2 regions of the Tsukamurella soli genome follow, and region 2 is predicted to be linked to the other one. Evidence: riboswitches for the same ligand, from Rfam matches in the RefSeq annotation. Region 2 holds a riboswitch; the other holds the start of a gene.

Region 1 (14,436 bases), on a different contig from region 2:
TTGCCCTTACGGACCTTGGTGAGCTTCTCGACCTGCTCGTTCAGCGCCTTCGTCTGCTTCTTCAAGGTCTTGCGCAGATCCTTGTCGGCGACCGCGTTGACGCGCTTGCGGGCACCGCTCTCGGCGTTCTTCGCGTTCTCGAGCAGGTCGTCGACGAGCACCTTGGTCGAGTCGACCACCGACGTGAGGTAGTTGGTCAGCGTCGTCTCGGCGGTGATCGTCTTGCTGGACTTCTTCTTCGAGTTCTTGTCGGCCATGGTTCGACTCCTTTGTCGGTGGGGTCGTCCGCGGGGAGCGGGACGAATCAGTTACGCGATTGCGTAAGAAAAGGCTACGCCAGCGCGTAAAAATTACGCAACGTGGTGTGGCGTACATCACAATACATCGCGAGAGGTGTCGAACCGGATCACCGGGAGAGATGTTCCACGAGCTGGACCTGCAGCTCGCCCACCAGGAAGCCGAGGATCGCGCCGACTGCGATGAGGGTCTTCTCGTCCGCGCGGAATGCCGGGCGCAGCACGCCCTCGAACTCGTCGGGCGTCATCGCCGCCATCTTCTCGGACATCGTCGACTGCACCTGGAGCGCGCGCGTCAGGTAGTCCTCGGCCAGGGTCAAGACGTCGGGCAGCACCGCCACCAGGTCCTGGGCGGCCGCCTGGCACATGGGCTCGACCCGGGCCATGTCGAGACCCGCCCCGGTGATCCCGCCCAGCGGTCCACCGACCACGCCCGATACGACGTCCAGCAGGCCGCCGATCGAGAGGTCGCCCACACCGACGTCGAACAGGCCGACGTCGGGGAGGCCGAGTTCCTTCAAGATGGGCAGCGCGGCGGTGCCGAAGTCGAGTCGTTTCTGGACGTCTCCGAGTTCGTCGCGCAGCGCCCGCTCGATGACGTCGGCCGTCACCGCCACCATCCGATCGACACATGTTCCGGTGCACAGCGCCCGCACGAGTCGGTCGGCGGTGAGCACCCTGGTCGCGATGAGAGCGCCGTACTCCTTGGCGACGGGGATCCGGTGCTTGAGGAACAGTCCCTGCCAGGTGATGACTCCGAGGTAACGGGTGCGCTCCTTGGGATTGAAGATCAGCCGTAGCGCGGCCCAGTCCGTGAACCAGCCGGTGAACAGGCCGAACAGCGGCATCAGCCACGGGTTGTGGAAGACGGCCCACGCGCACGCCTGCACCAGGCCGATACCGAAGCCGAACACCAGGCCGCTGAGGCGGATGAACCGGAACTCACGCCGTCCGACGTCGAGGAACATCGACTCGAGGGTGTCGGGATCGGCGAGGAACTCCCGGGTGACCATGGACTGCAGGTCGAATACCTCGTCGATGTGGTCGATCACCGCCTCGGTCAGCGACACCACCACGTCGGGCGCCGCCTCCTGTACCCGCTGGACCACCACATCCTGTGCGACGGGCGGCAGGACGTGCCACAGTGCCGGCTGGTACTCGGGCAGCACACCCCGGGCGATCCGCCCGATCTCCGTGCGCAGGGGGCGTTCGACGAGGGCGGCGATCTCGGCACCGTCGAGCCGCTCCGCGATCTCGCGCGCGGTGATGAGCCGACCGGTCAGGGTCTCGCACAGCACCTCGACCATCTGTGTGGACCGTCGGGGGATGATCCCCTGCCAGCCGAGCTTTCCGAATCCCTTGAACCGCTGCGGCCGGAACATCATCTTGATCGCCACCAGCTTGGTCCCGAATCCGACGAGTGAGGCGATGACGGGCATGGTGACGTAGATCAGCCAATTGGCACGAACGTCTGAGACGATCTCGGGCCATGACTGAATGTGCACGAACGCCCTCCTCGATGGCGACCGACCGGGTGTCGACTGCTGGCATTGTCGCCTGCGGGCACGTCGCGGGAGGCTGAATCGCAGTGGCTGCCGTGAGGATCAGGCAAGGCAACCCTTATCATCGATCGGGTGAGCCTGAGTTCCCCGCCGGCAGGCGACCCCGTCGCGGCGCACCGCCCGGTCCCGGGGGCCCGCCTCCGGAGGCGTCGACTGATCGGGCTCGGCGCCCTGGCGGTACTCCTGGTGGCGGCTGTGGTCGCATCCCTCGCGATCGGCACCCGGTCGATCGCCCCCGGCATGGTGTGGGACGCGCTGGTGCATCGGTACACGGCGGGCTCGGGCGTCGCGGATCAGCCGCTCGACGACGCGGCGATCATCGTGCAGACGCTGCGGCTGCCCCGGACCGTCCTCGCCACAGTGGTCGGCGCTGCGCTCGCCGTGGCGGGGGCCCTCATGCAGGGGCACACGCGCAACCCGATCGCCGACCCGGGGCTGCTCGGCATCACGCAGGGCGCCGCGTTCGCGGTGGTGCTCACCGTGTATCTCGGCGACCTCGACCATCCCATCGAATACGTGTGGTTCGCCTTCCTGGGCGCCGCGGTCGCGGCGGTCACCGTCTTCGGTCTCGCGAGTGTCGGCGCCGGCGGGGCGTCGCCGCTGACACTGGTGCTCGCCGGCACCGGTGTCTCGGTGTTCCTCTCGGCGATCACATCGGCGGTCGCGCTGTCCGATCAACAGACCCTGGACGCACTGCGGTTCTGGAACGCCGGCGCCGTCGCGGGCCGCGGCTACGACGTGATCGCCAGCACCGCCCCGTTCCTGCTGGTGGGGCTCGTGATCGCGCTGGCGAACGCCCCGGCGATCAACCTGCTGGGACTCGGCGAGGACGTCGCGAAGGGGCTCGGGCTGAACGTGACGCGGGCGCGGGTGACGGGGATCGTGGCCGTGACCGTCCTCGCTGGCGCGGGGACCGCGGCGTGCGGCAGCATCGCCTTCCTCGGGTTGATGGCCCCGCACATCGCGCGATACATCACCGGCCCCGACTACAGGTGGTTGCTGCCGATCGCGGGCCTGCTCGGCGCGATCCTGCTGTTGGTGGCCGATGTCGTCGGCCGCGTGGTCGCGCGGCCGGGCGAGCTCCAGGTGGGCATCGTGCTGGCACTGATCGGCGCGCCGTTCTTCGTGGCGCTGGTGTGGTGGCGGAAGGCGGCCCGGCTGTGACCCGCGCGGAGCTGACCGGCACCGTCGATGCCGGCCCGGCACCGTCGCACCCGCCGCTGCCGCGCGCCCTGCGCATCGGCCCTGTCGTCTCGATGGTGTTCCGGCCGCGCCCGGTGGCCGTGAGCGGCGTGCTCGCCTGCGCGACGTTCGTCGTGGTATGCCTCAGCATCCGGCTCGGCGACCTGCCGATCTCGCTGCCGGACGTGGTCCGTGCGATGTTCGGCTCGGGGGACTCGGTGACCGTGTACATCGTCCACGACCTGCGGATGCCGCGGGCCCTGGTCGGCGTGATCGTGGGTGCCGCGCTGGGGATGTCCGGCGCGATCGTGCAGTCGATCGCCCGGAACCCGCTGGCCAGCCCCGACATCCTCGGCATCACCGGCGGCGCCGGCGTCGCCGCGGTGTTCCTGGTGACCTCGGGGACGTCGGTCGCGCGCAGCCTCGACGCCGGTGTCGGGATCCCCGCGGCGTCGCTGATCGGCGGCCTCGCGACCGGGATGGTGGTGTATCTGCTCGCATTCCGCGGCGGCGTCGACGGGATGCGGCTGATCCTGATCGGTGTCGCCATCACGTCGCTCACCACTGCGCTCACGACGTGGATGATCGTGCGCGCGCAGCTGACCGACGCCGCCCGGGCCCAGACCTGGCTGGTGGGGTCGCTCGACGCACGCACGTGGTCGCAGGTCGGCTCGAGCGCGACGGTGGCGGCGGTCGCCGCGCTACTCGCGCTCGGTTCGGCCTTCGCGCTCCGGGCGATCGCGCTGGGTGACGACGTTGCGCGGGGGCTCGGTGTCCGGCTCACCCTGACGAGGGGACTGCTGCTGCTCGCGGCCGTGCTCCTCGCCGGCGTCGGTGTCTCGGCGGCGGGGCCGATCGCGTTCGTCGCGTTCGTCTCGCCGCAGGTGGCGATGCGACTGACCGGGCTGCCGACACCGCCGCTGATCCCCGCGGCCCTGACCGGCGCCCTTCTGCTGACGGGCGCCGACCTCGTGTCCCGCCTGCTGCCGACGCCGCTGCCGGTCGGCATCGTCACCGCCGCGGTGGGCGGCCCGTTCCTCGTGTACCTGCTGGTCCGCGCCAACCTGAAGGTGTCCAAGCGATGAGCCGAATCACGGACCAGGGGTCGATCGCCGAGCAGCGCCCGGACCGGGGCGATGTCGCTCCGTCCCGGCTCGGCGCCCGGTCGCTGGTGGTGGGCTACGGCGCGGAACCGGTGATCGACGGCCTCGACATCGACATCCCCACCGGTGGGGTCACCACCGTGATCGGGCCCAACGGCTGCGGCAAGTCGACGCTGCTGCGCACCCTGTCGCGCCTGCTGAAGCCGCAGTCGGGCACCGTCGTCCTGGACGGGCACGACATCGCAAGGCTGGGGACCCGCGACGTGGCGACCCGACTGGGGCTGCTGCCCCAGTCACCGTCGGCGCCCGAAGGGCTCACGGTGGCCGATCTGGTGGCCCGCGGCCGGCACCCGCATCAGTCGTGGCTGCGGCAGTGGTCGTCGGACGATGCCGACGTGGTGGACGACGCGCTGACCCGCACCGGTGTGCGGGATCTCGCGGACCGTCCGATCGATGCGCTCTCCGGCGGGCAGCGGCAGCGGGTGTGGATATCGATGACTCTCGCGCAGGGCACCGACCTGCTGCTGCTCGACGAGCCCACCACGTACCTCGATCTGGCGCACGCGCTGGACGTGCTGGACCTGGTCGGCGAGCTGTCCGACGGGGGCCGGACCGTGGTGATGGTGCTGCACGACCTCAACCTGGCGGTCCGCTACAGCGACCATCTGATCGTGATGAAGGCGGGCGCGATCGTGGCGCAGGGGCATCCACGCGATGTGATCAGCGAGCGGCTGCTGCGTGCGGTCTTCGGCCTCGCGTCGCAGGTGATCGACGACCCCGTGTCCGACCGCCCCCTGATCGTGCCGATCGGCCGCCGCCACACTGCGTGACCACCGATCACCACAGGGTGCGTGGGCGGATGGCGTTCGCCAGGTCGACCAGCGCGTGCCGCTGCCGCTTGCGCTCGGCGAGCGCGGCGAGGTCGCGGAGCGCCTGCTCGGTGGCGGCGCGCAGCCCGCGTTCGGTCATATCGTGTTCCAGGAACAGGGGCTTGTCGTCGAGCCGGCCGTGCTGGTTGCGGTGCTGCACCCAGCCGAGCGTCACCCCCAGCACCAGACCGCGCAGCTGTAGCCGTCGCCACTCCGACTTGGGCAGCGTCTTGAGCCGCCGCGCGGCCTCGCGCAGTTGGTCCTCGGTCACCTCGCCGAGGTCGCGGCCGTGCACCAGGGTGACCACCGTGGAGCAGAGTGCCGCCGTGTAGTGCCGGCTCGTGGACGGCACCTGGTCGAGGACCTCGACGGTGCCGACCACGTCGCCCGCCGCCCGCCGCATGCGTGCGGCACCGAACGCCGCCGACACGATGCCGCGGTCGGTGCGCCACACCAGCTCGTACCGCTCGCGCGCTCGCATGAGCCACGCCGCATGGTCGGATTCGCCGTTCTCGAAACAGAACTCGGCCGCGACGGCGGCCGCCAGCTTGGGTGCGGCCTCGCCCGGGGTCTGGTCGGTGACCGCCTCGAAGTAGTCGTAGGCCTCGGGATATCGCCCCTGCATCAAGGCGGTCTCGCCGCGATACCAGTCCACCTGCCAGCGGTGCGGTTCGCGATCCGCGAGTCGGGCGAGCATGTCGGCGGCCTGGTCGACCTCCCCCAGCTCGAGGTGGGCGCGGGCCTCGGCCAGGTCGATCTCGACTGTGCTCTTCATGGTCGACCGCAGCTCGGCGAGGGAATCGAGGATCTGCGTCGGGTCGCTGCGCATCGTCAGCGCCAGCACCCCGGCGGCCGGATCGGCGGGGTTGGCGATCGGAATAGGCAGCGCCGCAAGAACTTCCGCGGCCACTAGGCGGTCGTCGTGGAATTCCGGATCGGGGTCCACCGCGCGCAGGATCCGCTCGATGCCGAACGTCGAGCGCTGCGGCGTGAACACCACCGACAGGCCCGGCCTCGGCTCGCCCGATTTGGTGGACAGGCACTCTCGCAGCACGCCGAGCAGTTGGTCGGTGAGCTCGGCCGCCGAGGCGAACCGCCGCGCGGGCATAGGGTCGATCGCCTTGACCAGCAGGCGGTACAGCGAGTTGTATCGCGCGAGGTTGGGCTCCTCGGCGGGCGTGGGCAGCCCGTCGGTGTACCGGCCGCCCTTCATCGGGATGTGCGCTACCAGCACCGCGAGTGTACGACCCACCGTATACACGTCGGAGGCCACCGTCGGGCCCGTCGTGGCGATCTCGGGCGCCTGGAAACCCGGTGTCCCGTAGATGTATCCGTATCCGCCCAGCGGCGCGACCGCACCGAGGTCGATCAGCTTGACGTCCTCCTCGCTGATCATGATGTTGTCCGGCTTGAGGTCGTTGTATGCCAGGCCCAGCGAGTGCAGGTAGCTCAGCGCCGGCAGGATCTCCAACACGTAGGCGATGGCCTGCTCCACCTCGACCTGGGTATCCGTTTGCGCCAGAATGTCTTTCAAGGTCTTGCCGGGGACGTACTCCATCACGATGTACCCGATCAGGGTGCCGTCCGGGTCGGGGTGCTCCACGAAGTTGTAGATCTTCACGATCGACGGGTGGGTCATCTCGGCCAGGAACCGGCGCTCCGCTACCGCGACCGCCTGGGCCTGCGCGTCCCCCGTGTTGAGCAAGCCCTTGAGTACCACCGGCCGGTCGACCACATTGAGATCGGTGGCGAGGTAGATCCAGCCCATGCCGCCGTGCGCGATGGCGCCTTGGATCTCGTACTGGTCGGCGACGATATCGCCCGGCTGCAGCGCCGGCGCGAACGAGAACCGTGCGCCGCAGTGGGGACAGTTGCCCAACAGCCTGCCGGACGCCCCGTCCTCCGTGCGCCCCACGGGCTTGCGGCAGTTCCAGCAGAACCGCCTTCCCTCGTCGACGATCGGGTTGGTCTTGATGGCCTCCGACGGGTCCACCGCGTCGATCCGGGGCACCTCGACGAGGCCTCCGCCGACGCGCCGGCGCCCCGACAGCCGCGTCGTGGGCATGCCCAGCGACGCCATCCGATTGGTCGCCAGCGTCCGCCCGGTCGCGATCCCGCGATCCGTCTCGCGGGTGGCGCTCGGCCCGGCGGGACGGGGAGGTTGCGGGCGCGGCTCGGGCCTGGGCTGCGGCGCCTCGGGCGGGGCGACGACCGTGACCTGCGTCCCGACCGGTGGCAGCCCGTCGTCGGTCTCATCAGGCGCCTCGATCCCGGTGGCTTCACTCTCCGTCGCGGCGGGCTCCCGGGTCTCGGTGGCATCGGTCCACACCGGGACGTACGCGGCGGCTTGGGTCGGCACGTCCGGGACCTGCGCACCGTCGTCTCGGCGGTCGTCCTGCGCGCCCATCAGGGCGCGCTCGTGTAGGTGGCCGCCGGGGGCGACCACACGGGCCCCAGGGTCGCGCCGAACCACTGGTTGTACAACTGCATCCAGGTGCCGTCCCGTTCGATCTGCAAAAGCACTGCATTGACGAAACGCACCAGATCGACGTTCTGTTTCCCGACCCCCACGGCGTACGGGTCCTGCCCGAGTACCGGCCCCGTGATCGTCACGTTGGGGTCCTGCGAGACGAGGCCGGCGAGCACGGCGTCGTCGCTCGACACGGCATCCGCCTGGCCCTGCTGCAGCAGCACCAGGCAGTCGGGCCAGGAGTCCACCGCGATCACCCGCGCGCTCGGCACGGCGCGGCGGATCCGCACGAGCGAGGTGGTGCCGCGCATCTCGCACACCCGCCGACCCGACAGGTCGCCCACCGTGTTGACCGGCTGGCTGCGGGGCGTCAGCACCCGCTGATTCGCGAGGTAGTACGTGGCCGAGAACGCGATGTCCTTCGCGCGGTCACACGTCGCCGCCATCGTCTTCACCACGATGTCCACCGCGCCGGACTGGAGCGCCGAGACGCGATCGTCGTCGCCCGCGAGGATCTGGAACTGGATGTGGGTGTCGTCGCCGAAGATCGCCTGGGCGATCTGCCGTGCGATGGACACGTCGAAGCCGTTGATCGTCCCGGTGATCGGGTCGCGGTACGCCAGCAGGTTGGAGCCGATGTCGATGCCCACGATCAGCCGCCCGCGCTGCAGGATCCTCGCCATCGTGCTGCCGGCAGGCATCTGTCCGGGCGGGGGCAGCGCGCTCGGGAGCGGGCTGGCGGGGCACATCGTCACGTCCGCCGGGAGCGGGGTGTTCTGCGGGATCTGCGATGCGTTCCCCGGCTCGGGCAGGGAGAGCGAGGTGACCAGGTCGTCGGGGGAGTCGGGTGCGGGCACCACACAGGCGCCGACGGTGACCGCCACCCCGGTCAACAGGGCGGCGAAGCGGGCTCGGGCCGGGCGGGTCACCGGTACTCCCGGATCCGCGGGTAGTACCCCACCCCGATGCCCGCGACGGCGACGCAGGACAGGACGAACGCGCCGGGGCCGGAGTACGCGATCGACGCCCGCGCGGTGTTCACATTGTCGCGATACAGGGTCCGGGCCCGATCGATGGCGGTGGTGAGGTGTGTGTCGAGGGACTGGTAGGCGAGCGCCGCGGACCCGGGATCGGTGCCGACCGCCAGCCGGGTCGCACCGACGTAGTCGCCGGAGTTCTCGTGTTGGAGGATCTGTCGGTGTGCGCTCGCCCAGAGCGTCGCGGCGGACCGTGCGGCGTCGACCTCGGTGGCCACGGACTGGTCGGACCGGCCGACCTTGGACAGGCTCGCCAGCGCATCGTCCAACGCCCCGCTGAACGAGCCGGACGCGGCGGAGGTGTCGCCGCCCCGCTGCACCAGCGCCATCGTCTCCATCGAGCGGGCCTTCTGGGTCAGCGTGCGGGCGTTCGTCAGGCTGTCGACCGCGTCGGCGCCCTTGCTCTGCGCGAGCGCCGAGAACGACACGGACGTGAGGCTCGCGATCGCGACCCACAGCAGCGCCACCGTCATCGCCGCCCCGGCCACGAGCAGTCCGAGGTTGAGGGTGCGCCGGGTCCGCCGGGCCAGCTGCCGGTGCGCGAGCAGCAGCGACCCGAGCGTCACGATCAGCGCACCGTAGAGCGCGTAGGGCGGGTCGGCGAACTTCTCGTGCGACGCCCGTAGACCCGCGTCCTCCTGGTGGTAGAACTGCTCGGCGGCGGGCAGCATCGTGTTCTGCATCAGCGTCGATGCGGACGCGAGGTAGGCCGCGCCGACCGCGTTGTCCTGTCGGTTGTTCGCGCGGGCGGTCTCGACCAGCCCGGTGTACACCGGCAGGGTGGTGGCGATGGTGTTGAGGTCGTCGTGCGCCTGCTGCTCGGCGGGCGGCAGGCTGGTGGCCGACGTGACCACGGCGCGCCCGGCGGTGGCGATGGCTGCGAGATACGAGCTGAGTAGTGCGTCGTTGTTGATCCCGCCCGCGATGAACGCCGCGTTCGCGGAGGCGTTGGCCGTGGACAGCGAGCTGTACAAGACCTGGGACGCGTTGGCGCGCGGCTCGAAGTCCGCGAGGTTGCTGCGCAGGACGTCGGTGCGGCCCAGCTGACCCGCTGCCGCGAACCACCCCACGAAGAGGCACATCGCCGCCAGCACGAGTGCCGACGAGACGAGCTTGCCGGGGCTCGACACCAGGAACTCACGGAGTTCCGCCAGCACCGAGGACTCGCCGATGGTCCGCCGGAACGGATACATCCGCCGGATCGGGTACAGCTGACGGTACCTGGACGTCTCGGCCGTCACGGTCGCGCCAGCCCTTTCCTCGTTCTCGTCCTCGTGCATCTCTCGGACCCGCACGGGTGCAGGTCACCTCCGACCATATCGCCATCGCTCACCGCGGGCGCGGCATTACACGTCGGGTCTCGGCGTGGCGACCGTGCCGGTACGGTTGACCCATGATCGGGGACGGGAACGGCTGGGTTCGGGACCCGGACGGGTCCCGCTACTGGGGCCGGTTCGGGGCCGCGGGCCTGCTGGTGACGGCGGGCGCCGTCGCCGACGGGACGGCGGAGGACGGGCCGGTCGTACTGCTCCAGCACCGCGCGGCCTGGAGCCACCAGGGTGGCACGTGGTCGGTGCCCGGCGGGGCGCGCGACTCGCATGAATCGGCCTCCGACGCCGCCCTGCGGGAAGCGGGCGAGGAGGCCGGGTTGGACCCCGCCGCCGTGCAGATCATGTCGGAACTGGTCACCGCCCGGTCGGTGGCCGGGTGGACGTACACGACGGTGCTCGCGCGGGTCGAGGGCCGACCGGCGTTGATCCCCAACGCCGAGTCCCTCGAACTGGCGTGGGTGCCGCTCGACACCGTCGACACCCTCCCGCTGCACCCCGCGTTCGCGGCGGCGTGGCCGCGGCTGCGTCCCATGGTGGCTGGCGCGCAGCCGGGTTGAGCCCGAGTCAGGCGTGCGCTGGACGCCGGTGCATGGCCGCGCCGGCGACGAGCGCCCGCACGGCGGACTGCCCCGGGTCGGGCGCGATCGCGAACGACCAGCGGGCCGCCGTGTCGCGGGTCGCGGACACGCTGCGGATGAACGTCGCGACACCCTCGGCGATGTGGATCTGATGGAACTCGACGGCTTCCACGTCCAGCCCGCTCTGGTACAGCAGGTCGGTGGCGGCGCTGATAGGGCCGGTACCCCGGCCGGTGGCGGTGGTGCGGGCACCGTCGGCGGTGAGGGTGACGGTGACCTCGACGGCGCCGCCCGGCCGCGGCCGGCAGGTGAGCGACTCGAGGGTCACGTCGGCGGGCAGCGAGTATGCGTCGCGGAACGCAGGCCAGGTGAGGCCGCGCGCAGACTGGCGCAGGCCGCACGGCAGGGATTCGCCGAAGCGGTCGGCGAACGGGTCGGTGGAGGTCAGCTCGGTGACGGTGATGGTCATGGCGATTCCCGGTCTTTCAGGGGGAGACGAAGGAGCGCAACCGATGGGAGGTTGGAGGCTACGGCGACGGGGCCGACTGCACACGCGAGGATCCCGCAGCAGGGGATCGGTCGCGGTCAGCCCCTGCTACGGCGCTTTACGAGAAGAAGTCGGGCCGTGTGCTTCATCGCCGCCGAGATTAGACGTCCGTTCGTGGGCGTGCAACCACCTTCGCGGGGCGGCGCGGGGAAGTTCGCGAATCGTCACCCCGCTGCCACCGAATAGTCCCCTGCGCGTTGCCTGTTCGCCTGTCGTAGACCCCGCTGTGAGCCTGTTGTCAGGTCGTCGTCAGCCCGGCTCGGAGGGCGTCTGCGAGCTCGCGGGCCGCGGCCTGCGGGTCTGCGGCGGCGGTGATCGCCCGGACCACCACCACCCGCCGCGCGCCCGCAGCCAGTACCTCCGGCAGCCGCGCGAGGTCGACGCCGCCGATCGCGAACCACGGCCGCGTGGGCGTCGCTGCGGCGGTCGCGCGCACGAGATCGAGCCCGGGCGCGGGGCGGCCCGGCTTGGTGGGGGTGGGCCAGCACGGGCCGGTGCAGAAGTAATCGACGCCGGGTTCGACGCCGGCCGCCTGTGCTTCGGTGACGGCGTGCGTGGACCGGCCGATCACCACGTCGGGGCCCACGAACTCGCGTGCGTGGCGGACGGGCAGATCGTCCTGGCCGAGGTGCAGCACGTCGGCGCGCGCCGCGCGTGCGATGTCGGCGCGGTCGTTGACGGCGACGAGCGCGCCGTGCTCGTGGGCCAGCTCGCGCAGCGCGCCGACCAGCTCCACCTCGGCGCGCGCCTCCAGCGGCCCGAACCGCCGCTCCCCGGCCGAGCCCTTGTCGCGCAGCTGCACGATGTCCACACCGCCGCGCAGTGCAGCGGCGACGAACTCGAGCAGGTCGCCGCGTTCGCGGCGGGCGTCGGTACACAGGTAGAGGGCGGCGCGCGCGAGGCGCTCGCGGGGATCGGGTGCCATGGGCCCCGACAGTAGCCGTGCGCTCCGCCCCGGGGAGTAGGCTGACCCCCGGAAACACACGGGAGCCGCGGCCCGCCCCTCGGGGGCGCCCTCGGGGCTGAGAGTGGGGCGGGCGTGTCCCTGACCGTCAGACCTGATCCGGGTAATGCCGGCGCAGGAAGGGGGAGTGGAATGACTACTGTCGCCGTCGTCGGCGCGGGCACCGTCGGCCTGTCCGTGGCGTGGGTGCTGGCGCAGTCGGGCTGCGATGTCACGGTGCGCGATCCTGCGCCCGGATCCGGAGCGTCGTGGGTGGCAGGCGGGATGATCGCCCCGTACTCGGAGGCGTGGCCCGGCGAGGACGAGCTGGTGCACCTGGGTGTCCGCTCGCTGCGGCTGTGGGAGGGGTTCGCGGACGCGCTGGCACCGTACGCGGACGGTGCCATCGTGACCGCCCGCGGGACCGTCTGGCTCGCAATGGACGACGGTGACGCGCAAGATCTTTCGACGATGATCGCGTGCGCGGTCGGGGTGGGTGAGTCGGGCGGACTCGTGGCCGCCCCGCCGTCGGTCGCCCTGCGCGACGTCCCCGGTGCAGCGCGTCGGGTCAGGGCGGCGGCGCGCGCGCCGCAGGAGATCGCCGTCGACAACCGGATCGTGCACCGCGCGCTGGTGGCGGCGTGCGCTGCGGCCGGGGTCACGACGGTGGCGCAGCGCGTCGGTGCGCTCGACGACCTCACCGCGGACCGCGTGGTGCTGTGCGCGGGTGCGGCGTCCGACGAGCTGTGGCCGGGGCTCGGCGTGCGGCCCGTCAAGGGAGAGGCGGTGCGCCTTACCGCGCGCCGCATGTGCCTGCCCCCGCCGCCGGTCACGGTGCGTGCCAAGGTGAACGGGCGTGCGGTGTATGTGGTGCCGCGGGCCGACGGGGTGGTCGTGGGGGCCACCCAGTACGAGTCCGACGACGACACGACCCCGCTGGCCGGTCCCGTCGTGGACCTGCTGGCCGACGCCTTCGCCGTGCTGCCCTACCTTCGGGAGTACGACCTCGCCGAGGTGCGTGCCGGGCTGCGACCGGCGACCGCGTCGAACCTGCCGGTGATCCGCGAGCTGGACGAGCGGGTGATCGCCGCGACCGGGCACGGCCGTAACGGCATCCTGCTCAGTCCGGTGACGGCACAGATCGTGCGGGATCTGATCGTGGGCGAACGTGATACGGCCGGCGTGGAACCGATCGGAGAGGGAGTGACGGCGTGGAGCTGACGGTGAACGGTGAGGACCGGCAGGTCCCGGAGGGGACGACGGTGTCGGGCCTCCTCGCGGCCCTGGGGCTGCCGGAGGACGGTATCGCGGTGGCCGTGGCGGGCGAGGTACACCCGCGGTCGCGCTGGTGCGAGGTGCTGCCCGCATACGCCGACGTCGACGTGCTGACGGCGGTTCAGGGTGGCTGATCCGGTGGTCTCCGACGTCGCCGACCGGCTGAGGATCGCCGGCCGCGAGTTCACGTCGCGGCTCGTGACGGGTACCGGCGGCGCTGCCAACCTCGAGCATCTCCGGGCCGCGCTCGTCGCATCCGGCACCGAGCTGACCACTGTCTCGCTGCGCCGCACCAGCATTGCGGCCGGGGGTGGGGTCCTGGAACTGATCCGCGACCTGGCGATCACCCCGCTCCCCAACACCGCCGGTTGCCTCACCGCCGCCGAGGCGGTACTCACAGCGCGCCTCGCGCGCGAGGCGCTGGGCACCGAGTGGATCAAGCTCGAGGTGATCGGCGACGATCGCACCCTGCTCCCCGATGGCCCCGAACTGCTCACCGCCGCAGAAGAACTGGTCGCGGACGGGTTCGTCGTGCTCCCGTACACCAACGATGATCCGATCCTGGCGCGCCGCCTCGCCGATGTCGGCTGCGCCGCCGTGATGCCGGCGGGCTCCCCGATCGGTACGGGCCTCGGGATCCTCAACCCACACAACATCGAGATGATCGTCGCCGCAGCGGAGGTGCCGGTGATTCTCGACGCCGGGATCGGTACCGCCAGCGACGCCGCACTCGCCATGGAGCTCGGCTGCGACGCGGTGCTGCTCGCATCCGCGGTCACCCGGGCGGCCGACCCCGCGGCGATGGCGCGGGCCATGCGGCTCGCGGTGGAGGCGGGGCGCTTGGCGTGCGGCGCGGGCCGGATCCCCACGCGGCGCTGGGCGCAGGCGTCGTCGCCCGTGGACGGACGACTGGGCACGCCGGTCTGCTGACCGCAGGTCGCCGTGCGGGATCGCCGGTAGGATCGGCGGCATGCCAGGCCGCGTGACGATCGAGTACTGCACCCAGTGCAACTGGTTGGCGCGGGCCGCATGGGTCGCCCAGGAACTGCTCACCACGTTCGCGACCGATCTGACGGAGGTCGCGCTGGTGCCCGGCACGGGCGGCGTGTTCCGGATCGGCGTCGACGGCGATCCGGTGTGGGATCGCAAGGCGGACGGCGGCTTTCCCGAGCCCTCGCAGCTCAAACGCCTGGTCCGCGACCGGGTCGCGCCGGGCCGTGACCTGGGCCATGCCGACCGGGCG
Region 2 (14,436 bases):
AGGCATAGGTGATCCGACGGTCGCGGATCGTGGTCAGGAATTCGACGAGGTCGAACTTCGGCAGGGTGACCAGGGTGCCACGGTTGCGCAGGGTGAGGTTGAGCAGGACGTTCATGCCGTAGATGTGGAAGAACGGCAGCACCGCGATCACCGCGTCGTCGGGGCTCACCTTCAGTGCCGGCGTGCACTGGGCGATGTTCGCCACGAGGTTGGTGTGGGTCAGCATGACGCCCTTGGGCAGGCCCGTGGTGCCCGACGAATAGGGCAGCACCGCGAGGTGGGTCTTCGGGTCGAGATCGACCTGCGGCGCGGGCTCTCCAGCGGCGAGCAGTTCGGTCAGGGACGGGTACCCCTCGACGGCGTCGAGCACGATGAACGCGTCTGTGCTCAGGCCCGCCTCCTCAGTACCGGCCAGGGCGGCCGGGAGCAATGAGGAGATCGTGATGTACGCCGAGGCTCGGGAGTCGCGCAGCTGGTTCGCGATCTCGTGCGGTGAGTAGAGGGCGTTGACGGTGGTCACCGTCGCGCCCGCCCGGAGGATGCCGTGGAAGGCCACGGCGAATCCGATGCCGTTGGGTGCGTGCAGGGCGACCACGTCGCCGGGCGTGACGCCGAGAGCGGCGAGTGCCCCGGCGAACGCGTTCACTGCGGCCTGGAGCTCACCGTAGGTCAGGCTCCGTTCGCCGTCGATGATCGCGACCGCGATCAGCTCGTCGGGACGCAGGCCGGCGAACAGGTAGTCGTAGACGCCGACGTCCGGGATGTCGACGTCGGGATAGGTGCTCGTGATCGTCATCGGCGGTCCGCTTCAGCCGCGGAATGCGTCGCCGAAGATGCCGGGGAGCTTGAACCAGCTAGGCGCTGCGGCGAACCTGGTGAGTCTCTGGTTGGTGCTCTTGGCGGTCTTGGCCGTGACGAACCACGGTGGCTTGGGGAACAGCGACGCTTCGCCGTGCAGCACGGACCGAGGGAAGGGCCGGAACGGGCCGTAGATCACCGACCGCTCGGTGTCGGCGATCAGGTGGGAGTTGTGCACCACTCCGATGCCCGACCCCACGTCGTCGAGGGTGTTCCCGGGGTAGGCGCCCCAGGTGAAGGGCGCGCCGAGGAAGGCGATGGCCGACCAGACGTTGACGCCGATCGAGCCGTAGTGCAGGGCGGCCAGGATCTCGTCGAATTCCCTGCCCATGGCCCGTCTGTCCGCCGGTGCCACCGCGATGCTGGCACCGAGTGTCCCGTCGAGTCGGGTGTTGGCGAACTCCACTGCTGCCCGGAAGAATTCGGAGCCGATGCCGGGCAGTGTGGTGTGCCCGAGGACAGGCCCGAAGTATTCGGTGGTGAAGAGGTCCTGGCTCGTGGTGTCGGTGACCTCGACGAGCAGGCGCCCGGCGTGGACTTCGGCCTCGGGGTAGGACGTGGTGGCGGCGGTGAGCTTCCTGTCGGTCCCCGGGTACCACGACTCGCGCTTCGGGAGGGTGTCGAGGACGCGCCGGAGTTCGGCGAGGAACTCCTGCTTCTGCGGCCAGTCGCCCGAGAGGATGACGATCTGGGTGGCGATGCAGTTGTGCCCGGAGTTCTGCAGGCGTTGGGTGGCGATCTGCTCGGCCTGGTAGCGCAGGTCGGCTTCGGACCATCTTCCCGGGATCACGATGACCGGGGAGACTCCGCCCAGTTCGCTGGTGATGGGTTTGTCCAGCTTCGGTGCGCCCGTCTTGTCCGCGGACGAGCCCCAGACGATCAGGTCGTGGGTGATCCCGGAGCCGGTGATGTGGACGTGGTCGATACCGGCGTGAGCGGTCAGGTGGGAGCCGACCTCGGCTCCGCCGTTGACGATGCGCAGCAGGTTCGCCTCGATCAGCGGCGCGAACGCCTTCTCATAGGCTCCCAGCAGGGATCCGAAGGTGGGGTTGAGCTTGAGGATGCTGACCCGGTTGTAGGCGACCAGCTCGTAGAGCACGTCCAGCGGTCCGATCGCGGAGATGTTGCCCGCCCCGAGCACGAGTCCGACGCCGCCGTTCTCGCCGAGCCGCTTCGCCCCCAGGCCGGCATCGGCTCTCGCCCGGTCGGCGGTGATGCCGGGCTCGAGCCACACCTCGCCGGTGAACCCGTGGAACAGGGTCCATTCGAGCGGGTTCGCGGGCATGACGATGAACTTGGTGCGTTCGCCCGGAGCCCTGCCTGATCTCACGCCGTCGAGTGGGGATCTGCCCTCGGCGATCAGGGAGAGGGACTGCACCGCGGCGCCGAGTCCGGCCAAGGCGGCGTACGGCCCCGAGATCCACTCCTCGCCCTCCCACGGCCCTAGCGGCGTCCCCTTCGCGGCGACGGCGGCGCCCGCCCACTCCTGTGCTGCGTCCGCAGTGCAGCGATGGGTTCGTTGCAGCAGCGCGATGCGCTCAGGTAGGCCGAGGGTGGCCCAGTGTGCGGCCCCCTTGGTCAGGTCTTCGACCGCTGTCTCCAACTCGACCACGGTGGCGAATGTCACCTGGTATGGTGTGGGGGCCATATCGTTGCTCCTGTCATCGTCGACGAGTGGGGCGCAGCCATCGGTGGCCGCCTACGGCGCTACTACTGATCGGTGGGCTTGCCGGCGACCGGGGTGCCGCGGTACTCGGCTTCGATGCCGTCCAGGCCGCGTTCGATGATGCGGTCCAGCAGCGCCTGCCCATTCGCGTCGGCGAGCCGTCGGACCGGCCGCAGCCGGGTGACCTGGTTCAGGCCCTTCAACCCGAGCGCGAGTGCTTTGACGGCGTTCTCGCCCAGCGGATCGGGTGGTACGCCCAGGTCGCCGGGCACATCGCGGCCGGGCAGAGTCTGCACCATCTGCTCGGAGAGGATCTGACGCACCAATGCCGAGTGCACGCGCCGCGGAAGCACGAACGCCTTCATCTTCGCGGACCCGTCGATCAACGCCGCGGTCATCTCCCGGGCCTTCTCGGTACGCCCGTAGAGGAACCGGTGCTCCCGGGCCTGCAGCTCGAACTGTTCCGCGTGCGTGCGACCCAGCAGCTGGTTGTTGGCGCCCTCGATACGCGCCACCCACCGCCACATCAAGGCGAAGCTGTCAGCCTCCTCCGGAGTGACCACACCGCCCAGGTACCGAACGATCCCGACCCGGTAGGGCCCGAATATGTGCGCCGTCGCAGCAGAGGCGACCTGGCTGATCGGCATGGCGACATCGCCGAGGGGCCACTGTCCTCCGCGGAGGATGCCCATCCGGATCATCGTGTGCAAGAACCTGATCCGCACCCACTGGATCCACCGCTCGCCGCCCGGCATCATGCCGTCCACATCGAGAGCGCCCGCGAAGCCGGTCGCGGTCTCCCAGAACCGGCGCCGGTAGTCGCCGTCGCGCGCGAACCGCCCGGTGCTCCCCATGACCTCGGCTGTCGACGGGTCGATGTAAGTGAACGGCAGCCCGCCATGCATCCCGAACAGCATCCCGACCGGGTTGCGCCGCCCCATCGATGCGCCGGGCCGCAGCGTCTCGAAGTCCAGCCACGACGGCACGGCCTCGACATCGGCGAAGAACGCCACCGCCTCCGACACTCCCTCGGCCTCCAACGTCCGCGCGTTGGCATAGATGTCGCCGCCCATCAGCTTGCGCCTGCTCATCAGCCCCAACAGTGCCTCGCACAACGGGTCCCCGACGTGATTCCACGCTTCCAGGTCCACGGCATCGGGGTCGAGGTAGACCTCGGCACCGGGGTCGGCGGCCAGGGCCCGCAACTGATCCACCCGGGAGATCAGGTTCGGAGCGAGCTGAACAATGCGCATGACACTGTTATAACACATGGCCATGACAGTGTCATAGGACTCTGCGGTCGGATCACAGCACCCACTGCGACGCTAGAATCGCGCAGATGGACGGCCCCCCGAATCGTGATCGCCGTACGCAGCTCACCGCCGCGGCAGTCGACCTGTTGGAGACGCAAGGGCCCGACACGATGACCGCACGGAAGGTCACAGCCCAGGTCGGGACCTCCCGAATGGCGATCTACACCGACTTCGGCTCGATGGGAGGCTTGGTCGCGTCGGTCGTCGACCACGGGTTCACACTGCTCCTGCGAGAGCTGGAACCCAAACAGTTCACCGGGGAGCACCTGGCCGACATCTGGACCATCGCGCAGATCCAACGAGACTTCGCCCTCACCCACCGCCACCTCTACGCGGTCATGTTCGCCGCCGAGACCGTCGGTGGCTACCAGCGATCCGGGCACGACTTGGAGCAGGGCATAGAGACTCTGCGTTTCCTCCACCGACACTGCCGAGCCGCAGTCGAAGCCGGCGATCTCACGGTGGACGAACCCCGGACCGCGACCCGACAACTCTGGATCAGCATCCACGGCCACCTCATGCTCGAACTCGCCGGCTACATGGACACCGAACCCGAACCCGTGCGTTCCTTCGCACAAACAGTGGCCACCGTGATGATCGGACTCGGCGCCGATCAGACTTCGGCACGGGACGCGGTCGACGCCGGCAGACACTCGATGTGAATGCCGCCGCAGCGCGGGTCTCCCGCCCGTGACCCGGTTGCCAGGCCCCCGGCCTCAGCCTTTCAGGCGTCACCTCAGGTGCCGAGGGTGCGGCGACCGACTCATCTCCCCTCGCATCACTCCGACCCCGAGACCGTGTCGTAGAAGCCTGGATCCCGACACGGCCCAGCAGCGCCTTGACGGCTGGCGTTCAGGCGGGAGCAGTCGAGACCCGCGATTAATCACAACTTAGTGATAATATCCTTACTGTGATCGATCGCCCGGACCTACTCGCCCTCGTCGCGCCCCTCGCCCGGGCACTGCGCCGGATCGAGGACGAGTGCGCCGACGCCGAAGAACTCACGATGTGGCAGTACGCGATCCTGTCGGCAGCGGAGCAGATCGCAGCCCCCAGTCAGCGGGCGATCGCGGAGCGACTCTCCTACAGTGTCAACCGGATCGTGGGCGACATCGACCTCCTCGCCGACCGGGGCCTGGTGATCCGCGAGCGCGGAGCGGACCGCCGGGCGTACTCCCTTGTCGTCACCCCCGACGGTGCGCGGGTCACCGCCACGATCCGTGCGGCGATCCACCGCCGCGAGGACGAGCTGCTCGCGCACCTCGCGAACGCCGAACGCGCCACGCTCCGAACGCTTCTCGCCGCCGCGACTCATCACCCGGCGCACTCCACCGACTAGGACACATCCATGGACGTCACCCTGCTCGCCGCAGCGACCGGCACCGTCGCCGCATTCACCGACCTGATCACCCCTGCCGACCTCGCCCGACCGTCCCCGTGCGAGGGGTGGGACCTCGCCGACCTGCTGGCACATCTCCAGTCGGAGAACCTGAAGTTCGCGGCGGCCGCCGGGGATTCCGCGACAGTCATGAATACGACTGTGGAACAGAGCGATCCGACCTATCGCAGCTCTGCCGATGCGATGCTGACCGCGTTCCGCGGCGCCGACGACCCGACACAGATCGTCACGGTCGAGCCGCTCGGCCCGCGCCGACTCGATGAGCTCTACGCGTTCCAGGTGGTCGACACCGTCGTCCACGGTTGGGACCTTGCCACAGCACTCGGGCTGCCGTACGCGCCGGCGTCCGCCACTGTCGACCTCGCGGTTCGCGTCCTGCGCCGAGTGCCCGACGAGAGCCGCGGCCCCGGAAGGGCTTTCGGCGCCGCGATCACGGTGCCGCCGACCGGCGACCTCCGCGAGGCGCTCGCTCTCGCGGGCCGCACCACGGGAGAGCCCGGCGGTGACGCACCATTCGAGGCTTGGGCCGAGGTAGCACCGTGACCCCGTGCCGCCGTGCGCATCACGGGACGATCAGCTCGCCCGTCACCATCTTCACCACGTCCCGGTACACCTCGGGGCTGCACACACCCCCCGCTACGGCGCGCTGCCGCTGATAGGCGGCGCCCCGGCGCGGGATGTCGGCGACGGCCGCCAGCTCGCGCTCGCACCGCAACCGTCGGGCCACCGGTGCGAGCTGCTCGAGCAGGTCGTCCAGATCGTCGGTCACCAGGCGCTCGTTGTTGTCCGCGTCGAGGATCACGATCGCGTCCGTGCCGTACCGGGCGGCGCGCCACTTGTTCTCCTGCACATGCCAGGGCTGCAACTGCGGCAACTCCTCGCCGGCATCGAGACGAGAATCGAGCCACACCACCAGGCAGTGGATCAGCGCGACCAGCGCCTCGAGCTCGGCGAAGTTGGACACCCCGTCGCACACGCGGACCTCGATGGTGCCGAGATGGCACGCGGGCCGGACATCCCAGCGGATCTCGTTGAGCTGGTCGATGATCCCGGTGGTCATCTGGTCGTGGACGAAGCGTTCGAACTCCGACCACTTCTGGAACTGGAACGGCAGGCCCGCCGTGGGCAGCTGCTGGAACATCATGGCGCGGGTGCTGGCGTATCCGGTGTCGTGGCCCGCCCACATCGGGGAGCTCGCCGACAGGGCCAGCAGGTGCGGGTAATAGGTGAGCAGCGCCGAGATGATCGGCAGCACCTTGTCCCGGTGGTTCACGCCGACGTGCACGTGCACGCCCCAGATCAACATCTGCCGTCCCCACCACTGCGTGCGGTTGATCAGCTCGTCGTAGCGAGGCGATTCGGTGAGTTCCTGGCCCGACCACTGCGCGAACGGATGTGTCCCGGCGCCGAACAGGTCGACACCCATCGCATCCGTTGCGTGCCGCACCACACGCAGTGTGCCGGCCAGGTCGGCCATCGCGTCGGAAGTGGTGTCACAGATGCCGGTGACCACCTCGATGGTGTTGCGCAGCAACTCCGAGTGGACTCGGCTCCGCACTTCCGCACTCTGCGCGCGCACTCTGTCGAACAGTTCGGAGGCCCGGCTGGCCAGGTCGCCCGTCCCGCGATCGACGATCGCAAGCTCCCACTCGACACCGAGCGTCGGCCGCGCAGATGCCAAGAACGGAATGGGACGCACTCCCGTCGCTCCGCCCGCCGCGGGGTCGATGGTCAGCCGGCCTTGATCACGCCGCAGGCGATGCGAGCACCTGCGTCACCGGTGTCGAGGGTGTTCATATCCGGCACCGACTGGCCCGGGGTGATGTTGCTGTACTCGCTGGCCGGAACGTTGCCGAAGTTGTCGGCGTCGGCGTGGATCACGATCGAGGTCCCGACGCCGGACGTCAGCTCGGACACCTTGAACGCGTTGGTGGTGGTGACGGTCTCGCCGGTGCCGTTGCTGTTGACGTAGATCGACACCAGATCGCCGCTCGCCGGGTGGCCGGTGTGGCCGCTCACCTGGAAGTCGCCACCGGACGACAGGAAGGCGCCGGCAGGGCCTCCCGTGGCCGCCGTCGAGCTCGCCTCACATTTGCCCACGGAGTGGATGTGCAGGCCGTGGAAGCCGGCGGGCAGGCCGGTCGCCTTCACATCGATGACCACGACGCCGTCCTTCTCCGTGAACGTCGCGGTGCCGGCATTGGAGCCGTCGACCTTCTTCAGCGTCGCGCTGGCCGACGTGGACGTCGACGTCGAGCTCGACTCGCCGGCGCCGGCCGAGCTACCCGCATCAGCCGAACCGCCGCCGTTGAGTCCCGCCTCGGGTACCTGCTGAGCCGTGGTCACCACTGCCGGCGCGGTCGCGACCGAGGTGGCGGGCTTCTCATTGGTACTGCACGCCGCGAGTCCGGCGCCCGCCAACACCACCACTGGGAGGATCAGGGCACGGGACATACGCTTCGTCATCGAGGGCTCCTTACGTGGCCGGCTGAGATCGTGTCGAATCATATCCGCCCGCGGTGGCGGCACACGCTCGGTGGGTCGGCTACTTGACCACCACGACGACGAGGCCCTCCGCACACTGCTCGGCACCCGCCGGACGTGGCGCCGCGCTCGAGCCGTGATCGATGGCGGCGGCGACCCGCCCGGCCGCGTTCTCCTGCCCTGCGCCGTAGTAGACGACGGTGGCTCTGGGCGCCTTGCCCTTCCAAGTGGCGACCTCGCCGCGGACGGTGACGCCGGCCTTCTTGATCTCGGCGACCGCGGCCCTGGCGGCGGCGGACGCCCCCTCCTCGCTGTACACACACGCGGCCGGGGCTGCGGCCGGGGCGGACGACGGTGCCGCCGACTCGCTGGCCCCCGACGGTGCGGCGGGCGCCGTCGCCGACAGCTTGGCCGCCTGCGCGTGCAGCGCGGAGTCGGGGTCCGAATCGCGGGTCGCGACGGCGTGCCAGCCGAGGCCGGCGAACGCGATGGCCAGCGCGACGAGGATCATGATGATCGCGCGGATCGGCACCTTGCGCTGATGGTCGGTGGTACTCACGCCCGCCACCCTATACGGCGATCCGCGCGATTCCGGCGAAGCTCAATTGATCTCGAAGCCGAGCTTGCGGGCGGCGCGCGCCTTCATCCGGCTGGCGCGGACGCGCCGCAGTCGCTTCACGAGCATCGGGTCGGCGGCCAGCGCCTCGGGGGTGTCCACCAGGGCGTTGAGCACCTGGTAGTACCGGGTGGCGGACATGTCGAAGAGTTCCTTGATGGCGTCCTCTTTGGCGCCCGCGTACTTCCACCACTGCCGCTCGAACGCGAGGATGTCGCGTTCCCGCCTGGTCAGGCCGTTCTCACCACGCTCACCGGCGGCGGCGTCGCCCGCATGCGCGGCAGCGGGTGCCGTGGTCGCCGTCTCGCGCGCGGTCGCGCCGTCCATGCCACTCCCTGGGGAATCGAAGGGTTACAGCCGTGTAGTTCGGACCAATCTAACCACGCCGCGTGAACCGTGACGGCGGACTGCGGGCCGTGTCGCAGGGGCTATGCGCGCCGCGGCACGGCGCGGTGCGCCCGATGTGACGGCGCGGTGCGCCCGATGTCACGGCACGGTGCGCCCGATGTCACGGCACGGTGTCAGTACCCTTGATCCCCATGGCGATCCTCCCTATCTGCATCGTCGGCGAGCCCGTCCTGCACCGTCCGACCACCCCCGTCGACCTCGACGCGGACGGCCGGCCCGGCGCCGAGATCGTGGCCCTCCTCGACGACATGCTCGAGACCATGGACCGCGCGAACGGCGTCGGCCTGGCCGGCAATCAGGTCGGGCGCGCCCTGCGGCTGTTCGTCTACGACTGCCCCGACGACGCGATCGGCGAGCGCCGCCGCGGCGAGGTGATCAACCCCGTCCTCGAGACCAGCGAGGTCCCCGAGACGATGCCCGACCCGGACGACGACGAAGAGGGCTGCCTGTCGGTGCCCGGCGAGTCGTTCCCGACCGGTCGCGCCGACTGGGCCAGGGTCACCGGCACCGACCGCGACGGCAACCGGGTCGAGATCGAGGGCAACGGCTTCTTCGCGCGGATGCTGCAGCACGAGACCGGGCACCTGGACGGCTTCCTCTACACCGACGTGCTGGTCGGCCGCAACGCCCGGCGGGCGAAGAAGGCCATCAAGCAGAACGGCTGGGGCGTGCCCGGGCTCACGTGGACGCCCGGCACCGTCGCCGACCCCTTCGGGCACGACGATTAGCCCGGCCCCGGGCAGCCGGGTGGTGGTCCGCCGGTTGCTGCCGTCCGGTCAGGCCACGGACGTGATCGGCACGCTCGAGTCCGACGGCGACCCCCTGGTCGTCGAGCGCGACGGCGAGCTGCACTCGATCCGCCGCTCGGATGTGGTGGCGCTCAAGGCGATTCCGCCGCGACCGATCCGCAACCGGGACATCCGCGCGCTGGTGCGAGCGGAGGCACGGTGCTGGCCGTCGCTCGAACGCGCCGAGGTCGACGGTTGGCTGTGCCGGTCCGCCGGTTCGCTCCCCGGCGGCCGCGCCAACTCGGCTGCGCCACTGAGTCCCGCGGCGTCGCTCGATCGGCTCGACGGTGTCCGTGCCTGGTACACCGAGCGCGGGCTGCCGCTGCGGCTGCAGTGGGTGGACCGGCTCGCCGGCCGCGACCGCCCCGGCGGCCTCGACCGCGAGTCGGCCGTCTTCGTCGCGGACGGCGCCCGGATCGCCACCGTCAGCCCCCACGTGACGTGGTCCGACGCACCGTCGCCGGGCTGGCTGGCGCTGCAGTCCAGCTCCGCGGTGTCGGCGGACTGGGTGCGGCAGGTGATCGGCGCGGTGCGGTTCGGCGAGATCGTGCTCGACGGTGACGTCGCCGCCGCGGTGCGCCTGTCGCTCACGCGCGACGGCGATGACCCCGCGTCCGGCACGCTGTGGGCCGGCATCGGCTCGCTCGTGGTGGACGAGCGCTTCCGCCGACACGGCCTGGCGACGGACCTGCTGCGCGCGCTCGCCGCCGAGGGCATCGCCCACGGCGCGGAGCGCTGCTTCCTCGAGGTGCTCGAGAGCAACTCCCCCGCCCGAGCGATGTACTCCCGGCTCGGCTTCACGCAGCACCACCGGTACGGGTACTGGACGTCGACCGCGTTCTAGCCTCGACCACACATCAGCACCGTCCCCATCGAGCGCCGAGACCGGAGTCCTTCAGCCGCGACACGCCGCCAGCCGATCCGCTCGGTCGCCGCCGCAGGCCTCAGTGGCAGAGGCAGAACGGTCGCTCACGTCCCGTTATAGAGGCAACAGGCTACCGACTCGCTGGGCGCAGGCCCGCCAGCAGCAGCGCGACCATCCCGCGGGCGTCGTAGCGCGGATCGCGGGCGTCGATGCACAGGCTGCCGATCGCGCGCATGAAGGCGAACGCGTCGACGTCCCTGGTGACCTCACCCGCCGCGGACGCGGCCGCCAGCAGGTCGGCGCAGACGGGGACCAGCCGGTCCAGGAAGTAGGCGTGCAGGGATTCGAACCCACCGCTGTCCGACCGCATCGCCGCGGCCAACCCGTGTTTGGTGACCAGGAAGTCGACGAACACGTCCACCCAGCGGCACAGCGCCCCGTACGGGGACGGCGACTGGCCGAGCAGCGCCGGACCGGCCTCCGCGCAGGCCTCGACCTGGTGCCGGTAGACCGCGACCACCAGGTCGGCCCTGGTCGGGAAGTGCCGGTAGAAGGTGCCCATGCCGACTCCCGCCTCGGCCGCCACCTGTCGGACCGGCGCGTCCACGCCGGACCGGACGAACACGCGTGCCGCCGCGTCCAGCAGGGCCTGCTCGTTGCGGCGTGCGTCGGCGCGCTTCCGCGGGGCCCGCGCCGCGTTCATATCTCCCACTTCTCTCTCCACCCCCTGGTCGATCGGAACACCGCTCCGTATAGTAAGTGGAGCGTGGTTCCGATTAAGACGGTACCCGCCCGCTCCGCCCATCCACTCCGCCGAGGAGAGATCCCATGACCACAACGTCTTTCGGCATCGCTACAGCGCCCCAGCAGGTCTCCTACGACGACATCCTGCGTGTGTGGCGCGAAGCCGACGCCGTGCCGGCGATAGCGCACGCCTGGCTGTTCGACCACCTCTTCCCGATCGCCGGCGACCCGTCCGGACCGATCTTCGAGGGCTGGACCCTACTGTCCGCACTCGCCGCCCAGACCGAGCGACTCCGGCTTGGAATAGGGGTGTCCAGCAACAGGTTCCGACCGCCGGCGATTCTCGCGCGGATCGCCGCGACCGTCGACGTCGTGTCGGGCGGGCGGCTCGACTTCGGGATCGGCGCGGGCTCGCGACCGAGCATTCCCACGGCGCGACGCGAATACGAGGCACACGGGTTGCCGTACGTGGACGCCGACGATGCCGTCGGCAGCCTGGCCGAGGCGTGCTGGATCATCCGCCGGCTCTGGACGGCCGACGAGCCGTTCGACTTCGACGGTGCCCACCATCACCTGACCGGCGCGTGGTGCAACCCCAAGCCCGTGCAGCGACCCCACCCGCCGATCATGATCGGCGGGCGCGCGACCGCGACCCTTCGAGTCGCCGCCGAGCACGCGGACATCATCAACATCCCCGGCGAGGTCGGCGACATCGCCCGACGCAGCGCCACCCTGGATCGGTTGTGCAACGAGATCGGGCGCGACCCGGCCGGGATCGCCCGCTCTACGATCGTGCCCGTGTCCTACGACCGCCCCGGCGAGACCCGCTCGGCCATAGCCGAATTCGAGGCTGCCGGCTTCCGGCACCTGGTGCTCTCGCTGCCCGCGCCATATCCCGCCGGTGCGGCGCAGTGGGTCGCCGACGAGATCATCGGCGCGCGATAGCAGCGCGACCGAACCGAACCGTGATCGGGTGCCGGAGCCTACGCGTTCGCGGCGGCGACCAACTCCTGGTACTGCGGGAAGCGGGCGATGAACTTGCGCACATAGGTGCAGACCGGGATCACGTGGCGGCCGCGGGCAGCGGCATCGTCGAGCACGCCCCGCACCAGCCCCCGGGCGAACCCCTGCTGCCCGAACTTCTCCATGACCACCGTGTGCAGCAGGATCACGTCGCCGTGCTCGGTCACCTCGTAGCCCTCGACGCCGATCAACTCGTCGCCCGACCACATCTCGTACCGGTCCCGGACGGGGTTGTCGAACAACCGCAGCGGCTCCGCCAGCTCCATCGTGGGTGGCGGGACATCCACGGATCCCCGCTCGCCGGCTGTCTCGTTGCGCGCCATATCGACCTCCTCCGCCAACCGCGCGACCATCGACTCGACCATCGAGCCGCCCGGTGTGACATCCATCACTGTCACCGCCAGGCTACGCCCGGTCGCCATGGTGCGCGACATATGCGCCCGCGGCGCGTCGGGCGCTGAGGTCCGGAACGCGGCGCGATGTGGCGCAGACCTCCCCCGCACCGCCGGAGTGGGCTACCCTCGGTAACGCAAGCCACACGGGAGCTCGTCGCACGAGCTGAGAGGACGCCTGACGCGGGCGTCGACCGTATGAACCTGTCCGGGTAATGCCGGCGTAGGGAGTCAGGAGCCCTGCTGTGCCCAGTCCACACACCACCACGACCGTCACCGACGTCACCTGCGGCCCCATCGAGGGGTCTAGCAAGCAGTACCGCGCCGTCGGCGGAATGCGCGTCCCCTTCCGGCGGATCGCGCTGACCAACGGCGACCACCACGACGTCTACGACACCTCCGGCCCGTACACGGAGTACCCGTCGGCCGACGACGTACACGACCTACGGACCGGCCTGCCCAAGACGCGGGACGTCTGGCAGCGCCCGGCCCCCGTCACGCAGCCCGACGGTGGCCGTGCGTCCACCCAGTTGGCTTGGGCCCGTGCGGGAGTCGTCACCGACGAGATGCGCTACATCGCCGCACGGGAGGGCTTCGACCCGGAGTTCGTGCGCGATGAGGTCGCGATCGGCAGGGCCGTCATCCCCGCCAACCACCGGCACCCCGAGTGCGAGCCGATGATCATCGGGAAGGCGTTCGCGGTCAAGGTGAACGCCAACATCGGCAATTCGGCCGTGACCAGCTCGATCGCCGAGGAGGTGGAGAAGATGGTGTGGGCCACCCGGTGGGGCGCCGACACCATCATGGATCTCTCGACCGGCAAGGACATCCACGAGACGCGCGAGTGGATCATGCGCAACTCGCCGGTCCCCGTCGGCACCGTCCCTATCTACCAGGCGCTCGAGAAGGTCAAGGGCGATCCCACCAAGCTGACGTGGGAGGTGTACCGGGACACCGTGATCGAGCAGTGCGAGCAGGGCGTCGACTACATGACGGTGCACGCGGGCGTGCTGCTGCGGTACGTGCCGCTGGCGGCGAACCGGGTCACGGGCATCGTCAGCCGCGGCGGCTCGATCATGGCCGCCTGGTGCCTGGCCCACCATCAGGAGTCGTTCCTGTACACCAACTTCCGCGAGCTGTGTGAGATCCTGCGCGACTACGACGTCACCTTCAGCCTCGGTGACGGGCTGCGCCCCGGTTCGATCGCGGACGCCAACGACGCCGCCCAGTTCGCCGAGCTGCGCACCCTCGGCGAGCTCACGAAGATCGCGAAATCGTATGGCGTGCAGGTGATGATCGAAGGACCGGGCCACGTCCCGATGCACAAGATCGCCGAGAACGTGCGGCTCGAGGAGGAGCTGTGCGAGGAGGCACCGTTCTACACCCTCGGCCCGCTCGCGACCGACATCGCACCCGCGTACGACCACATCACCTCCGCTATCGGCGCGGCGATGATCGCGCAGGCCGGCACCGCGATGCTCTGCTACGTCACTCCCAAGGAGCACCTGGGCCTGCCGAACCGGGACGACGTCAAGGTCGGCGTGATCACCTACAAGATCGCCGCCCACTCGGCCGATCTCGCCAAGGGACACCCGGGCGCGCAGGCCCGCGACGACGAACTGTCCAAGGCGCGCTTCGAGTTCCGCTGGGTGGATCAGTTCAACCTGTCGCTCGACCCGGACACCGCCCGGGAATACCACGACGAGACGCTGCCGGCCGAGCCGGCGAAGACCGCACACTTCTGCTCGATGTGCGGCCCCAAGTTCTGCTCGATGCGGATCAGCGCGGACGTCCGCGCATATGCGCAGGAGCACAACCTGGTGACCCAGGAGGACATCGACCGGCAGATCGCCGCAGGCATGGACGCGAAGTCGGACGAA

What was found. Region 2 has a riboswitch for thiamine pyrophosphate ahead of thiC (phosphomethylpyrimidine synthase ThiC). Riboswitches for the same ligand answer to the same signal wherever they lie in the genome.
Region 1: it holds a riboswitch for thiamine pyrophosphate, as region 2 does, so the genes downstream of both, thiO (glycine oxidase ThiO) here and thiC (phosphomethylpyrimidine synthase ThiC) in region 2, are expected to answer to the same signal.

Annotation. Positions count from the first base shown of each region.
Region 1 is NZ_BAABFR010000016.1:5,647-20,082, reverse strand. It holds gene ABD908_RS07180 (hypothetical protein) at 1-257, opposite strand, end outside; gene ABD908_RS07175 (DUF445 domain-containing protein) at 407-1,801, opposite strand; gene ABD908_RS07170 (FecCD family ABC transporter permease) at 1,931-3,022, shown strand; gene ABD908_RS07165 (FecCD family ABC transporter permease) at 3,019-4,125, shown strand; gene ABD908_RS07160 (ABC transporter ATP-binding protein) at 4,122-4,973, shown strand; gene ABD908_RS07155 (serine/threonine-protein kinase) at 4,981-7,419, opposite strand; gene ABD908_RS07150 (glutamate ABC transporter substrate-binding protein) at 7,419-8,411, opposite strand; gene ABD908_RS07145 (hypothetical protein) at 8,408-9,814, opposite strand; gene ABD908_RS07140 (NUDIX hydrolase) at 9,913-10,407, shown strand; gene ABD908_RS07135 (alpha-isopropylmalate synthase regulatory domain-containing protein) at 10,415-10,897, opposite strand; gene thiE (thiamine phosphate synthase) at 11,214-11,900, opposite strand; TPP riboswitch at 11,972-12,077, shown strand; gene thiO (glycine oxidase ThiO) at 12,072-13,139, shown strand; gene thiS (sulfur carrier protein ThiS) at 13,130-13,327, shown strand; gene thiG (thiazole synthase) at 13,320-14,123, shown strand; gene ABD908_RS07110 (Rdx family protein) at 14,164-14,436, shown strand, end outside.
Region 2 is NZ_BAABFR010000053.1:11,932-26,367, forward strand. It holds gene ABD908_RS16175 (AMP-binding protein) at 1-796, opposite strand, end outside; gene ABD908_RS16180 (aldehyde dehydrogenase family protein) at 809-2,506, opposite strand; gene ABD908_RS16185 (oxygenase MpaB family protein) at 2,569-3,777, opposite strand; gene ABD908_RS16190 (TetR/AcrR family transcriptional regulator) at 3,864-4,499, shown strand; gene ABD908_RS16195 (MarR family winged helix-turn-helix transcriptional regulator) at 4,748-5,176, shown strand; gene ABD908_RS16200 (TIGR03086 family metal-binding protein) at 5,186-5,779, shown strand; gene ABD908_RS16205 (glutamate--cysteine ligase) at 5,799-6,935, opposite strand; gene sodC (superoxide dismutase[Cu-Zn]) at 6,968-7,702, opposite strand; gene ABD908_RS16215 (LytR C-terminal domain-containing protein) at 7,782-8,279, opposite strand; gene napA (nucleoid-associated protein NapA) at 8,322-8,663, opposite strand; gene ABD908_RS16225 (peptide deformylase) at 8,876-9,472, shown strand; gene ABD908_RS16230 (GNAT family N-acetyltransferase) at 9,468-10,376, shown strand; gene ABD908_RS16235 (TetR/AcrR family transcriptional regulator) at 10,528-11,100, opposite strand; gene ABD908_RS16240 (LLM class flavin-dependent oxidoreductase) at 11,226-12,086, shown strand; gene ABD908_RS16245 (GNAT family N-acetyltransferase) at 12,125-12,553, opposite strand; TPP riboswitch at 12,693-12,803, shown strand; gene thiC (phosphomethylpyrimidine synthase ThiC) at 12,802-14,436, shown strand, end outside.